2 regions of the Klebsiella sp. B345 genome follow, and region 1 is predicted to be linked to the other one. Evidence: predicted binding sites of a transcription regulator. Region 1 holds the regulator's gene; the other holds the start of a gene.
The links. The regulator PhoB, encoded in region 1, activates phosphate uptake and scavenging genes when phosphate is short. The targets are predictions, from matches to a motif close to CTGTCATAAAACTGNCNNAT.

Region 1 (7,353 bases):
CCAGCTCCTCTTTCTCGTTAAGCTGTTGTTTTAGCAACGCCTCCAGCTGACCACGCAACTGGGCGCCTTCTTCAGCCAGCTGTTTTACCTCGCGCTCGAGGCTATCCCGGCGAGCCTGGTTAACCCCAGGCTCCAGCGCCCGATATTCCGCGACGGCAGGATGCTCGCTGGATCCGCAAAGCGGGCACGGTGCGCCGGGCTGCAGGCGCGCGCGTTCTTCTTCCAGACCGGCAATACGGGCTTCCAGTTCGCAAATGGCTTTCACATCGCTGAACTGCTGGTTTTTCTCTTTATAAGCCAGACGGCGTTGGGCCAGCGTCGTTTCGAGCTTCTCCTGCTCCTGCTGGCGAGCCTGGCCGGCGGTTTGCAACTGCTGCTGGCGCTGGCGCAGCGGCAACAGGCGGCTATGCAGCATAGAGAGCTGCTGGCGTAGCGGGCGGGCGGCGGCGTGCTGTGCCAGGCTGGCGCTGACCTCGCCGGCATCCAGCGTCAGGGTTGTCGGGGGCAGCCCGGCCAGGGTGCGTTCGGTGTCGACCAGCCGTTGCTGCAGTTGCGCGTGCTGCTGTTCATCGCGGGCCTGCTGTGCGAACGCTTCCCGCCAGCCTGCCAGGGCGTTTCCCCACTGGCGGTAACGGTCGTGCTCCTGCAGCCACGCCGTGAGGGTGTGCTGGGCGGCCTGCAACTGGGTCAACTGCTGACTCGCGGCAAGGCGAATCCCCGCCCGTAGCCGCAGTTGGCCATGTAAGCGAGTGTTTACTTCTTCCACCTGACGGCGGGTGTGCGCCAGCGCGTTGGTCTGGTCTTGCTCGCGGTTCCACAGCGGGCGCAGCTGCTCTGCCGGCTGGGCTTTGAGTAAGGTAGAAAGCTGCGGCTGGGCCTGCTCCAGCGCCTGCTGCGCTTCCTGTAGCTGACGCTGGGCCTGGGTAGCTTCCGCACTCAGCTCCTGTTGGCGCAGCAGCCACTGCAGGGTGGTTTGCAGGCGAGTTTGTTCACTCACGAGTTGATGTTCATCATCAGTAAGTGCTTGCAAACTTTGTTGCAGCGCCTGCTGTTGCTCGGCGCTCAGAAGCAGCACGCCGGAGGCCTGCGCCTGCAGTTTATCCAGCTCGCTGCGGGCAAGCTTATGTTTTTCAAATACCTGGGCTGAAATCTGCCCGTATATTTCGGTTCCGGTCAGCTCCTCCAGCAGCTCCGCGCGCTCTTTGGGTTTGGCGTTAAGGAAGGCGGCAAACTGGCCCTGTGAAAGCAGCATTGAACGGGTAAAACGGCCATAATCCAGCCCGGTAAGTGAGGAGGTGAGCTCCAGCTTATCTTTGACTTTGTCGGCGAGGATCTGGCCATCGTCGCAGCGGGCCAGCTCGACGCGCGGGGCCTGCAGGTTGCCTTCCGGCTGGTTACGGGCGCGGTTCTGGCTCCAGAAAGCGCGATAGGCCGTCCCTTTGACCTCGAATTCCACCTCCGCCAGGCACTCGGCGGTGTCTCGGGTCATCAGATCGTTTTGCGATTGCGAGACGCTGCTCAGCCGCGGGGTTTCGTGATACAGCGCGAGGCAGATGGCGTCCAGTAGCGTGGTTTTCCCCGCACCGGTTGGCCCGGTGATGGCGAATAGCCCGTTGCTGGAGAACGGTTCAGCGGTGAAGTCGATTTTCCATTCGCCTTTTAGCGAGTTGATATTCTTCAGGCGCAAGCTCAGAATTTTCACAGGTGCTCCTCACCGTGCAGGCTATGCAACGTTTCGTTAAACAGCTGCTTCAGGCGCTGCTGCTGCGTCTCTTCCAGCGTTTCCTGTGCCAGGCGGCGTTCAAACACGTCTTCCACGCGTAATTCACTGAGCGTTTCGCGGCGTTCCCCGGCGAGGATCCGTTCGCGCTGGGCGCGGCTGCGGCGGACCAGCAGTACTTCCACCGGCAGGTCATCGGCCAGGGCCTGAATTTTACGTTGGATATCATGCAGGTATTCGTCGCTGGTGATTTCAATATCCAGCCATGTGACGGGGTTCGCTGGGGCGTCCCGCCACTGGGTGAGCTGTTCGCTGATGCTGGCGAAATCGCCTTTCAGGACCGCCAGCGGCTGGGTAACCGGCACCGTCAGCGGGCTAACGTCTGTCAGATAGCCGTCAGTAAACGTTACCAGATTGACGCTTTTACTTTTCCCGGTCTCGTCAAAGCTGAGGGAAATCGGTGAGCCGCTGTAGCGAATATGTTCGTTGCCGCCAACCAACTGCGCCCGGTGAATATGGCCGAGTGCAATATAGTCAACCGGCGGGAAATGGCTGGCGGGGAACGCTTCCAGGGTACCGATATAGATATCGCGTACGGCATCACTTTTACTGGCGCCGACGGTGGTCAGGTGACCGCTGGCAATAATCGGCAGCGGCCGATCGCCGCGCAGGGCGCAGGCCTGCTGATACTGCTGTTGATAATAGTCGCTGATAGCGCTTAACAGCTGCTGTTGCTTCTCGCCGCTTGAATGGCCGGCCTGGCTGGTGACCAGCTCGCGTGGGCGCAGGAAAGGCACCGGGCAAAAAACAGCGCCGGGGGTGCCGTCACGCAGGGGCAGGATAAAGGGGGCATGGCCCGCGTTGGCCACCACCGTGGTTTTCAAAAAGGCCAGGATATCGCGGGATTCATTCAGGGTCGCGACCGAATCATGATTGCCGGCCAGCACCACCAACTGGCAGCCGGTCTGCTGAAGCTGCACCACAAAGTGGTTATACAGTTCGCGGGCGTAGCTGGGAGGCGATCCGGTATCAAAAATATCGCCGGCGACAATAATGGCATCGACCTCGTGCTGCTGAGCAATGGACAGCAGCCAGTCGAGAAAGGCCGAATGTTCGGCGGCACGGCTTTTACTGTAAAAATTCTGACCCAGGTGCCAGTCAGAGGTATGAATGATGCGCATAATGATTTCCTGACGAAAAAGCATGAGCGCATTATACCCTTCATCCTTCAAGTTGCTTGGGTGTTAGCTGCACCCGTTCACCCCAGTCACTTACCCGAGTAAGCTCCTGGGGATTATGAGCCTCATTGATGATGAGGCTCACCCTTCGGGCCAGCGCAAGCGCTGTTCAAATCGGTTAATACCGATTTGTCACGGCCTTGCTGCCTACAAGCAACTCGAATAATTTTGGGTATATATTCTTCATCCTTCAGGTTGCCTCCCCGAGCCGCGATCGGATTGTCGGTTACTCCTTGTCATCATTCGAAATCTACGATCATCAGACGGTCATTTTTTTCATAAATCTGTCACAAAACTGACGCATAATGACGCCGCACTCTATACTGATGGCTAAAAAACACAGGGTAAATAATGGCGAGAAGAATTCTGGTCGTTGAAGATGAAGCTCCGATCCGCGAAATGGTCTGCTTTGTTCTGGAGCAAAACGGCTTTCAGCCCGTCGAGGCGGAAGATTATGACAGTGCGGTGAATCAACTCAATGAACCCTGGCCTGATTTGATTCTCCTTGACTGGATGTTGCCGGGCGGGTCGGGTCTGCAGTTTATTAAACAGCTGAAGCGCGAAGCGATGACCCGGGATATTCCGGTGGTGATGCTGACCGCACGCGGCGAAGAAGAAGACCGCGTTCGTGGCCTGGAAACCGGGGCCGACGATTACATCACCAAGCCTTTCTCACCGAAAGAGCTGGTGGCGCGTATCAAAGCGGTGATGCGTCGAATTTCGCCGATGGCGGTAGAAGAAGTGATTGAAATGCAAGGCCTTAGCCTGGATCCTTCCTCGCATCGCGTGATGACCGGTGAAAGTCCGCTGGACATGGGGCCAACGGAATTTAAATTATTACATTTCTTTATGACCCACCCGGAACGCGTGTACAGCCGCGAACAGCTGCTGAATCACGTCTGGGGTACGAACGTGTATGTAGAAGACCGAACGGTGGATGTGCACATTCGTCGTCTACGTAAAGCGCTGGAACTTAGCGGCCATGACCGGATGGTACAAACGGTTCGCGGCACAGGGTATCGTTTCTCCGCTCGTTTCTGAATGTCGACAGGAGTGTGAACCGTGCTGGAACGGCTGTCATGGAAAAGGCTGGCGCTTGAGCTTTTCTTATGTTGTATACCGGCCCTGATCCTTGGGGCGATTTTTGGTCACCTGCCGTGGTTTTTGTTAGCGGCGGTGACCGGCCTGCTGATATGGCATTTCTGGAACCTGATGCGCCTGTCGTGGTGGCTGTGGGTTGACCGCAGCATGACGCCGCCGCCGGGAAGCGGCAGCTGGGAACCGTTGCTGTATGGCCTCCACCAGATGCAAATGCGTAATAAAAAGCGCCGACGCGAGCTGGGCAGTCTGATCAAACGCTTTCGTAGCGGGGCCGAGTCGTTGCCCGATGCGGTGGTGCTGACGACGGAGGAGGGGGCCATCTTCTGGTGTAATGGCCTGGCGCAGCAGATCCTGAATCTGCGCTGGCCGGACGACAGCGGACAAAACATTCTCAACCTTCTGCGTTACCCTGAATTTGCCAACTACCTCAAAAACAGAGACTTCTCCAAACCTCTCAATCTGGTGCTGAATACGGCTCGCCATCTGGAGATCCGCGTGATGCCCTACAGCGACAAACAGTGGCTGATGGTGGCACGCGACGTCACGCAGATGCACCAGCTTGAAGGGGCGCGACGCAACTTTTTTGCCAACGTTAGCCACGAGCTGCGCACGCCGTTGACGGTGCTGCAGGGCTATCTGGAGATGATGCAGGAACAGGTGCTGGAAGGGATGACGCGCGAGAAAGCCCTGCATACCATGCGCGAGCAAACTCAGCGCATGGAAGGGCTGGTCAAACAGCTGCTAACCCTGTCGCGTATTGAAGCCGCACCGTCGCTGGCGATGAATGACAAAATTGACGTGCCGATGATGCTGCGGGTGGTGGAGCGCGAAGCGCAGACCCTTAGCCAGCAGAAGCACAGCCTGCATTTCGCGGTGGATGACGGCCTGCAGGTGCTCGGCAATGAAGAGCAGCTGCGTAGCGCGATATCCAACCTGGTGTATAACGCCATTAACCATACGCCCGCCGGAACGGAGATTACCGTTAGCTGGCAGCGGGCGCCCCATGGCGCGCTGTTTAGCGTCGAGGATAACGGCCCCGGTATTGCGCCGGAGCATATTCCGCGCCTGACCGAGCGGTTTTATCGCGTCGATAAAGCCCGTTCGCGGCAGACCGGCGGCAGCGGCCTGGGGCTGGCTATCGTCAAACATGCGGTCAATCATCACGACAGTCGACTGGAAATTGAGAGTACCCTGGGCAAGGGGACGCGGTTTAGCTTCTTGCTCCCGGAACGTTTAATTGCCAAAAAAAGCGCCTGATCGCCTGCCTGTCAGCATTACTTGCCAATGACCAGCTTCGGCTGGTCGTTTTCGTTTGCAGTCACTTTTTCCCCGCGTAATTAATGAACGTCTGCTGCTTTTTTGTTCGCATGATTAGCCATGGGTTTTCTATCAATATGGTGAATAGTTTTGGATAAAAATAGAGAGTTAGCATAATCATCTGCTTTCACGATCCCGCCTTGCATTAAAACGTTATAAGCGTTTAAATTGCCCCCCATGCAGTCGCAGACAGACTGTTTTTGCGTGGTAATTCAAAAAACAATTCTTTCCCACGCCGCTTCGGGAGCATATCTCGCTGAGTTTTCCGGCAATCGCCGCTGTATCATCCCAAGGGGAAAGCACGGTATTTCCGTTTGTTAATAACACCACATCCACAGGCAGTAATGAATTTATGACCCATCAGTTAAAATCGCGCGACATCATTGCGTTGGGCTTTATGACCTTCGCGTTGTTTGTTGGCGCCGGCAACATTATCTTCCCTCCGATGGTCGGTTTACAGGCTGGTGAACACGTCTGGACCGCGGCAATTGGCTTCCTGATTACGGCGGTGGGTCTCCCTGTCCTTACGGTCGTGGCGCTGGCGAAAGTCGGTGGTGGTGTTGAAAGCCTGAGCACGCCGATCGGTAAAGTCGCCGGTATTCTGCTGGCGGTCGTGTGCTATCTGGCCGTCGGTCCGTTGTTCGCGACGCCGCGTACTGCCACGGTTTCCTTTGAAGTCGGCATTGCGCCGCTGACCGGCGACGGCGCGCTGCCGCTGCTGATTTATAGCGTGATCTATTTTGCGCTGGTGATTCTGGTTTCGCTGTATCCGGGCAAACTGCTCGATACGGTGGGCAACTTCCTGGCGCCTCTGAAAATCGTTGCCCTGATTATTCTTTCCGTGGCGGCGATTGTCTGGCCGGCCGGCCCGATCAGCAACGCGATGGAGGCGTATCGTACCGCCTCATTCTCCAACGGTTTCGTTAACGGTTACCTGACGATGGATACCCTCGGCGCGATGGTCTTCGGTATCGTGATTGTTAACGCCGCGCGTTCTCGTGGCGTAAGCGAAGCGCGCTTGCTGACCCGCTACACCGTTTGGGCCGGATTAATGGCCGGTGTTGGCTTGACGCTGCTGTATCTGGCGCTGTTCCGCCTCGGTTCCGATAGCGCGACCCTGGTGGATCAATCTGCTAACGGCGCGGCGATCCTCCACGCTTACGTGCAGCACACCTTTGGCGGGGCGGGCAGCTTCATGCTGGCGGCGCTGATTTTCATCGCCTGTCTGGTCACCGCGGTTGGCCTGACCTGCGCCTGTGCCGAGTTTTTCGCGCAGTATCTGCCGTTATCCTATCGCACGCTGGTGTTTATCCTCGGCCTGTTCTCGATGGCGATCTCCAACCTCGGTCTGAGCCATCTGATTCAGATTTCGATTCCGGTGCTCACGGCCATCTATCCGCCGTGTATCGCACTGGTGGTATTAAGCTTTACCCGCAACTGGTGGCATAATTCGACCCGCGTTATTGCGCCGGCCATGTTTATCAGCCTGATGTTTGGTATCATTGACGGCATTAAATCGTCGGCGATTGCGGATATGCTGCCGGCCTGGACCGCTCGTCTGCCGATGGCTGAACAGGGTCTGGCCTGGTTAATGCCGACCGCGGTGATGGTGGTTCTGGCGATTATCTGGGACCGTACCGCTGGGCGTCAGGTGACTTCCAGCGCACACTAACCGGCGTTTTTAAGTAGTGTTAAGCCACGGGACTTCGGGTCCCGTGGTTTTTTGTTTTTTAAGTCATCCCCTTTTGGTTTTTGCCCCCGCGAAGGCCCAAAGAGAAAAACGGCATGGAATACGATGGAAAGTAACAACAAACTTAAGCGCGGGCTAAGTACCCGGCATATTCGCTTTATGGCACTGGGTTCGGCCATTGGTACCGGTCTGTTCTACGGTTCGGCGGACGCCATTAAAATGGCCGGCCCGAGCGTGCTGCTGGCCTATATTATCGGCGGCGTGGCGGCGTACATCATCATGCGCGC
Region 2 (7,353 bases), 480 kb from region 1:
CACTTTTTTATTCAGCCCCTGCGGGGTAATACCGTGCTCTTCGTTATAGCGCTGCTGTTTCTCACGACGACGCTCCGTCTCGCTGATGGCTTTCGCCATTGAAGCGGTGATCTTGTCGCCATACAGAATCGCTTTACCGTTGATATTACGCGCCGCACGGCCAATGGTCTGAATCAACGAGCGTTCGGAACGCAGGAAACCTTCTTTGTCGGCATCGAGGATCGCCACCAGTGAGACTTCCGGCATATCCAGCCCTTCACGCAGCAGGTTGATCCCCACCAGCACGTCAAACTCGCCCAGCCGCAGGTCGCGGATGATTTCCATGCGCTCAACGGTGTCGATATCAGAGTGGAGGTAGCGCACGCGCTCGCCGTGCTCTTCGAGATACTCCGTCAGGTCTTCCGCCATGCGTTTGGTCAGGGTGGTCACCAGTACGCGTTCGTTGATGACCACGCGGGTGCGAATTTCTGACAGCAGGTCATCAACCTGGGTAGCCACCGGACGCACTTCGATAATGGGATCCAACAACCCGGTCGGACGGACCACCTGATCGACCACCTCATCGCCAGATTTTTCCAGCTCATACGGCCCCGGCGTTGCCGACACGTAGATAGTCTGCGGCGCCAGCGCCTCAAACTCTTCAAATTTCATCGGACGGTTATCCAGCGCGGAAGGCAGTCGGAAGCCGTACTCCACGAGGGTCTCTTTACGCGCCCGGTCCCCACGATACATGCCGCCGATTTGCGGGATGGTGACGTGGGATTCATCGATAACCAGCAAACCATCTGCCGGCAGATAATCGAACAGCGTCGGCGGTGGCTCGCCCGGACCACGCCCGGAGAGATAGCGCGAGTAGTTTTCGATGCCGGAGCAGTACCCCAGCTCGTTCATCATCTCGAGGTCAAACTGCGTGCGCTGCGACAGCCGCTGCTCTTCAAGCAGCTTATTGTTGTCCAGCAGCACTTTGCGCCTTTCCGCCAGCTCCACTTTGATCTCTTCCATCGCCTGCACAATACGCTCACGCGGTGTGACGTAGTGCGTTTTCGGGTAGATGGTAAAGCGCGGGATGGTGGATTCAACCTGGCCGGTGAGCGGGTCAAACAGCGACAGTCGTTCGACCTCTTCATCAAACAGTTCGATCCGCAACGCAACGTCGTCTGATTCCGCCGGGAAGACGTCAATTACTTCGCCGCGCACGCGGAAGGTACCGCGCTGGAAGGCCTGATCGTTGCGGGTATACTGCAGCTCCGCCAGCCGGCGCAAAATCGCGCGCTGGTCGATAAGCATCCCGGTAGTCAGGTGCAGCATCATCTTCAGGTAGAGGTCCGGATCGCCCAGGCCGTAGATGGCCGACACCGATGCCACCACCACCACATCGCGCCGCTCAAGCAGCGCCTTGGTCGCCGAGAGGCGCATCTGCTCGATATGTTCGTTCACCGACGCGTCTTTCTCAATGAAGGTGTCAGAGCTCGGCACATAGGCTTCAGGCTGATAATAATCGTAGTAGGAGACGAAATACTCCACCGCGTTGTCCGGGAAGAACTCTTTCATTTCACCGTAGAGCTGTGCCGCCAGCGTTTTGTTCGGCGCCAGCACCATTGTCGGACGCTGGAGATCGGCAATAACGTTAGCGATGGTGAAGGTCTTACCCGACCCGGTCACCCCCAGCAGGGTTTGATGCGCCAGGCCATCTTCCAGCCCTTCTTCCAGACGCCGAATGGCTTCCGGCTGGTCACCAGAGGGACGGAATGGGGAATGCAGCGTGAACGTTTTACTCATATCTCTGACCCTGAAGAAGGATGGTACGCCTGGTGGTATGCGGCAGGTGTTTAATTCTACCCTTCACGCCAGCTTTTGCCAACAAATAATACTGTACATAAAACCAGTGTCGCATTATTGTTTATACTTATCGTGGCGGGAAGATGACTCATTTTGGGGTGAAAGCTGACCATCTTGCAGAATAATCCGCCAGACAGTAGGGTTATCCCCAGAAAAATTTATCATTTAACATTTGTCAAGCAAGGTAATGAATCTTTTATGGCAGCAGGTGACACTTTCCTTACAGCCATTGCTTTTATTCAACTATTTGATATTTAATGATATTAAACAAAAGATGGGTTTCGCGCCAATTCAGCCGCAGGCCGCGTAATCTCTAGCTTACCGCAAGTTCTCTAACTCTAATACACAAGGTTATCCACAGGAATAGTGGATAAGTGTCTGCAGCCCAAGACCACTGCCACCCCGCCGAAATCGACCGGCCGTCAAAAACCAGCGCCTAAAAAAAATTATCGAATTATTTTTGATATTTATCAGCTAAAGACGCCTGCCTTTTTGTTGCTTTCTGCACCATTTTTCATGCGCTTTAGCACCGGGAAAGTGCAACCGTCTCGTTGACCCAGCGCCGTCATGGCCTGTGATACCTGTTCTGACAGAAAAAACCGGAACATCTTTTTCCTGGCAAGAGATTTGCAGAATCTTCATGTCGCTCACTATCCCCGAAAAGGAGAAAACGTCTATGTTGAGTCTACGCGCAGTCAATCAGTACTACGGAAGCCAGCACACACTATGGAATGTCGACCTTGAACTACGGTCCGGCGAGTGCACCTGTGTGATGGGACTTCAGGGAATGGGGAAAACCACGCTCATTAACTGTATCACCGGCCATCTCCCGGTCGCCAGCGGCAGCATGACCTGGCAAGAGATCGGTTCGCCGCCCTGCGATATCACGCCGCTCTCCGCGCAATCCCGGGCGATTATTGGCATCGGCTATGTGCCGCAGGACAAGCGGATTTTTTCACAGCTCAGCGTGGAAGATAATCTGCATATTGCGCTGGCTGCCGGCGGCAACCCCGGGGCGGTGGTGAAAGGTGAGATTTACGATTTATTCCCGGATTTGTACGGTCAGCGCCAGCATAAAGGCGCGATGCTGACCGAGGATGACCAGTACCAGTTGGCGCTGGCCAGAGCGCTGATTGTCCAGCCGCGACTGCTGATTCTCGATGAGCCGTCACGTGGCAGCGGCCATCACTTCATGCATAAACTGGGGGATTTGCTGGTGCGTCTGAACCGCGATATCGGCTTAACGGTGCTGCTCGCTGAACAGCACCTGCCGTTTATTCGTCGGGTGGCGGATCGTTTTTGTCTGCTACACCGTGGGCGTAACGTGGCGCAGGGCAGCGTTATTCAGCTGGATGAACCGCTGCTGGCGCAATGGATGACGCCTGATCCAGCACGTTAAGGTCAATATACTGTCCGAGGTCGTCGCGCTGCGCGGCGTCCGAAAGCCACGGAATCTCCCCCAAAAACGGCGTCGGCAGCAGGCGTTTCAGGGTCGCCAGATACTCGGTATGGCGCCTGCCCGGCGGCTGAATATCGTTGGCGATCCAGCCGACTAACGGCAGCCCCGCCTGGCGTACCGCCTGAGCGGTGAGCAGCGCATGGTTGATGCACCCCAGTTTGATGCCCACCACCAGAATAACCGGCAGGTGCTCATCGCGCACCCAGTCGGCAAAGGTCAGCGTAGGAGATAGCGGCGTGAACCAGCCGCCAGCACCTTCCACCAAGACCCACTCGGCAAGATTTTCCAGCTCGCGCAGACCGGCAGACAGCGCCCCGGCCGTAATCGGCCTCCCCTCGTCGGCGCTCACGATATGCGGTGACGTCGGTTCCTCGAAGGTCAGCGGGTTCACCTGGGCGTAGCTCAGCGCCACGGCGCTGTTGCGCTGCAACGCCAAAGCATCGTCATTGCGCAGCCCCTGCGCCGTCAGCTCGCTTCCGGACGCTACCGGCTTATAGCCCGCGCTTTTCAGCCCCGACAGCTTCGCCGCCTGCAATAACGCGCAGCTGGAGATGGTTTTCCCGACTTCAGTGTCGGTTCCGGTGACAAAAAAACGTTTAGTCACGTTCGATGACTCCTGTAAAAAGATGGTACGTCAGCGGGCACTGGCCCTGCTGTTGTGGCCATGCCAGCTGCAGTTGATGTAATTTTCCCCGGCTCAGCGGTGCGGTATGGCGCCCTTGATGCAGATGCGTGGCGCCGATCCCTTTCAACGAGCGCATCGCGCTCAGGGCATCGGCAAACGGCAGGCTGATCTCATGGACCTGCCCGACGGCCCGCCGCCCACCCAGTGCCTCGCGCACCGCCTGCTCGCTGAGAAAGCGATTGGCATGTGGGTGGTTATCGATGGCGCGCCAGGCCTGATTCAGCTCCGGCAAGGAGCCGGACAGCAACGTGGTAAATGCCACCTTGCCGCCGGGACGCACCACCCGGCACAGCTCGTCAATAGCGCCAACAAGGCTGTCGCACCACTGCACCGCCAGGTTGCTCCACGCCAGATCGACGCAGGCATCAGGCAGCGGCAGCGACTCGATATCGCCCTCCACGTAATGGTCGGCGCACTGGTCATGCCGCGCCTGGGCCAGCATTTCAGCCGAAAGATCCAGTGCGGTGACCTCGCTTCCCGCCTCGCGCCAGTAGCGGCTCATGCTGCCAGGACCGCAGCCGGCATCCAGCACCGCAGTAAAGACCCGACCATTGAGCTGGTTCAGCAGGCGCGCGGCGCTGATGCGCTGGAGCGCGTCGTGTTGCGAATAATGGCTGGCCGCCCGGCCAAAGGCTGCGGCAACCGCGTGTTTATTGACCCTCGCCATGCAGCACCTCCAGCAGTCGGCTGATATCAGTGTCGTCGTGCGCGGCGGTCAGCGTCAGGCGCAGGCGCGCGCTTCCCGCCGGTACCGTCGGCGGACGAATGGCCGTTGCCCAGCAGCCCTGTTCACGCAGACGCGCCGCCAACCGTAAGGCCCGGCCGTTGTCACCGACAATCAGCGGTTGAATCGCGCTGCGTGATGCGCTCAGCATCCCTGGGAATGTGGCCATGCCGTCGCGGAACTGCGCCACATGACGAGCCAGTTTTTCCCGCCGCTGCTGACCATCATCGCTGCGGATCACCGCCAGCGCGGCGCTCAGCGCCACTGCCTGAGCCGGCGGCATCGCGGTGCTGTAAATCAGGTGACGGGCAAACTGCAGCAGATAGTCTGCCAGCGCGTCGTCACACAACACCGCCGCGCCGCTGACGCCAAAAGCTTTACCGAAGGTCACCACCAGCAGCTCAGGGCGGACGTTCTGCACATGGCAACTGCCGCGCCCCTCCTCGCCCACCACGCCAATCCCGTGGGCATCATCCACCAGCAGCCAACCGTCCGCGGCCCGGGTAGCCTGAGCAATGGCGGCGAGCGGAGCGCTGTCGCCATCCATGCTGAATACCCCTTCCGTCACCACCAGCTGTTGTCCCGCCAGTGGCTTGTTCAGTAATTCGCTCAGTTGCTGCACGTCGTTGTGCGCAAAACGCCTGAGCGCTGCCGGACTCAGGCTGGCGGCTTCCAGCAGAGAAGCATGGCTCAGCCGGTCCGCCACCGTGCGGTCGTCCTTGCCGAGCAGCGCGGCAATCAGCGCCTGATTGGCGGCAAATCCGGAGATAAACAGCAGCGCGCGCGGATAGCCCAGCCACTCCGCCAGCGACGCTTCCAGCTGGCGATGCGCCTCGCTGTAGCCGCTGACATGGCCGGAGCCGCCGCTGCCAACACCGTAGCGCATCGCCCCTTGCTGCCAGGCGGCGATAATTTCCGGGTGTTGACTCAGCCCGAGATAATCATTGCTGGAGAAATTGAGCCAACGCTGGCCGTCGCGGGTAAGCCAGCGTCCGGCTCCCTGCTCCACCGGCTGACGGCGGCGAAAGGCATCGGCCTCCCGTCGTTCGCTCAGCGCCTGGTCAATACGTTGCTGCCAGCTCATAGCGCCGCCGCGTTGTAATATTCCTCAGTGTCCGGAGTACGTAATACCTGCTCGAGGCGCTGCTGCTGTTCGTTATCGCCTTCCAGAACCGCCGTCTGTTGCGGATTAAGTCCGAGCTTGCGGAACAGCTGCAGGTCTTTGTCCTCTTCCGGGTTTGGTGTGGTCAGCAGTTTGCAACCGTAGAAAATCGAGTTGGCGCCAGCCATAAAGCACATCGCCTGGGTCTGCTCGCTCATCTGCTCACGTCCAGCGGACAGTCGCACATAGGAGGATGGCATCATGATGCGCGCCACCGCGATGGTGCGAATAAAATCAAAGGCATCGACGTCGTCGTTATCGGCCAGCGGTGTCCCCTTAACCTTGACCAACATGTTGATAGGGACGCTCTCCGGCGGCGTTGGCAGGTTGGCCAGTTGCAACAGCAGCCCGGCGCGGTCTTTCTCCGTTTCGCCGAGGCCGACGATCCCGCCTGAACAGACCTTAATCCCGGCATCGCGCACTTTGTCGAGGGTATCCAGACGCTCCTGGTAGGTACGGGTGGTGATGATGTTGCCGTAGAATTCCGGCGAGGTATCCAGGTTGTGGTTGTAGTAGTCCAGACCGGCTCCCGCCAGACGCTGTGCCTGGTCATCGGTCAGGGTGCCGAGGGTCATACAGGACTCCAGCCCCATCGCCTTGACTCCTTTGACCATCTGCTCGAGATACGGCATATCGCGCTCGTGCGGGTTTTTCCACGCGGCCCCCATGCAAAAACGGGTTGAGCCGGCGTTTTTCGCCTGACGCGCTGATTCCAGCACCTGCTCCACTTCCATCAGGCGCTCAGATTCCAGCCCGGTTTTGTAGCGTGCGCTCTGCGGACAGTATTTGCAGTCTTCCGGGCAGGCGCCGGTTTTAATCGACAGCAGCGTACTGACCTGGACCTGGCGCGGGTCAAAGTGCTGGCGATGGATCTGCTGCGCTTCAAACAGCAGATCCAGGAATGGTTTATTAAATAACTCAGTAACTTGCGACATTGTCCAGCGTGCGTGGTGAGCCATTGGCCTCTCCAAAGGGTTTTGTTAATTGTCGGTTCGGTTTATACTCGTAAACCTAAATGTTTTCAGAATGGTTTACAAGTCGCTTATGACAACGGACGATCTCGCCTTCGATCGGCGCCACATCTGGCACCCCTATACCTCAATGACTTCCCCTTTGCCGGTTTATCCGGTGGTGGCTGCTCACGGCTGCGAGCTGTCCCTCGCCAGCGGTGAGCAGCTGGTTGATGGCATGTCGTCATGGTGGGCGGCGATCCACGGCTATAATCACCCGCGCCTGAACGCGGCGATGAAAACGCAGATTGACCAGATGTCACATGTGATGTTTGGCGGCATCACCCACCCTTCGGCAGTCGCACTGTGCCGTCAGCTGGTGGCGATGACCCCGGCATCGCTGGAGTGCGTGTTCCTCGCCGACTCCGGCTCGGTTGCGGTGGAAGTGGCAATGAAAATGGCCCTGCAGTACTGGCAGGCGAAAGGCCAGCCGCGCCAACGGTTTTTGACGTTCCGCAACGGCTACCACGGCGA

Region 2: uvrB (excinuclease ABC subunit UvrB) is a predicted target of PhoB. The motif match lies at 2,046-2,065, and genes of this name have one in related genera.

What each region holds. Positions count from the first base shown of each region.
Region 1 covers NZ_CP180443.1:4,096,371-4,103,723, forward strand. Annotated here, with positions in the region: gene sbcC (exonuclease subunit SbcC) at 1-1,702, opposite strand, end outside; gene sbcD (exonuclease subunit SbcD) at 1,699-2,901, opposite strand; gene phoB (phosphate response regulator transcription factor PhoB) at 3,310-3,999, shown strand; gene phoR (phosphate regulon sensor histidine kinase PhoR) at 4,021-5,316, shown strand; gene brnQ (branched-chain amino acid transporter carrier protein BrnQ) at 5,729-7,048, shown strand; gene proY (proline-specific permease ProY) at 7,172-7,353, shown strand, end outside.
Region 2 covers NZ_CP180443.1:4,572,612-4,579,964, reverse strand. Annotated here, with positions in the region: gene uvrB (excinuclease ABC subunit UvrB) at 1-1,779, opposite strand, end outside; gene ACMYSO_RS21515 (ABC transporter ATP-binding protein) at 2,516-3,238, shown strand; gene bioD (dethiobiotin synthase) at 3,180-3,902, opposite strand; gene bioC (malonyl-ACP O-methyltransferase BioC) at 3,895-4,650, opposite strand; gene bioF (8-amino-7-oxononanoate synthase) at 4,634-5,791, opposite strand; gene bioB (biotin synthase BioB) at 5,788-6,828, opposite strand; gene bioA (adenosylmethionine--8-amino-7-oxononanoate transaminase) at 6,914-7,353, shown strand, end outside.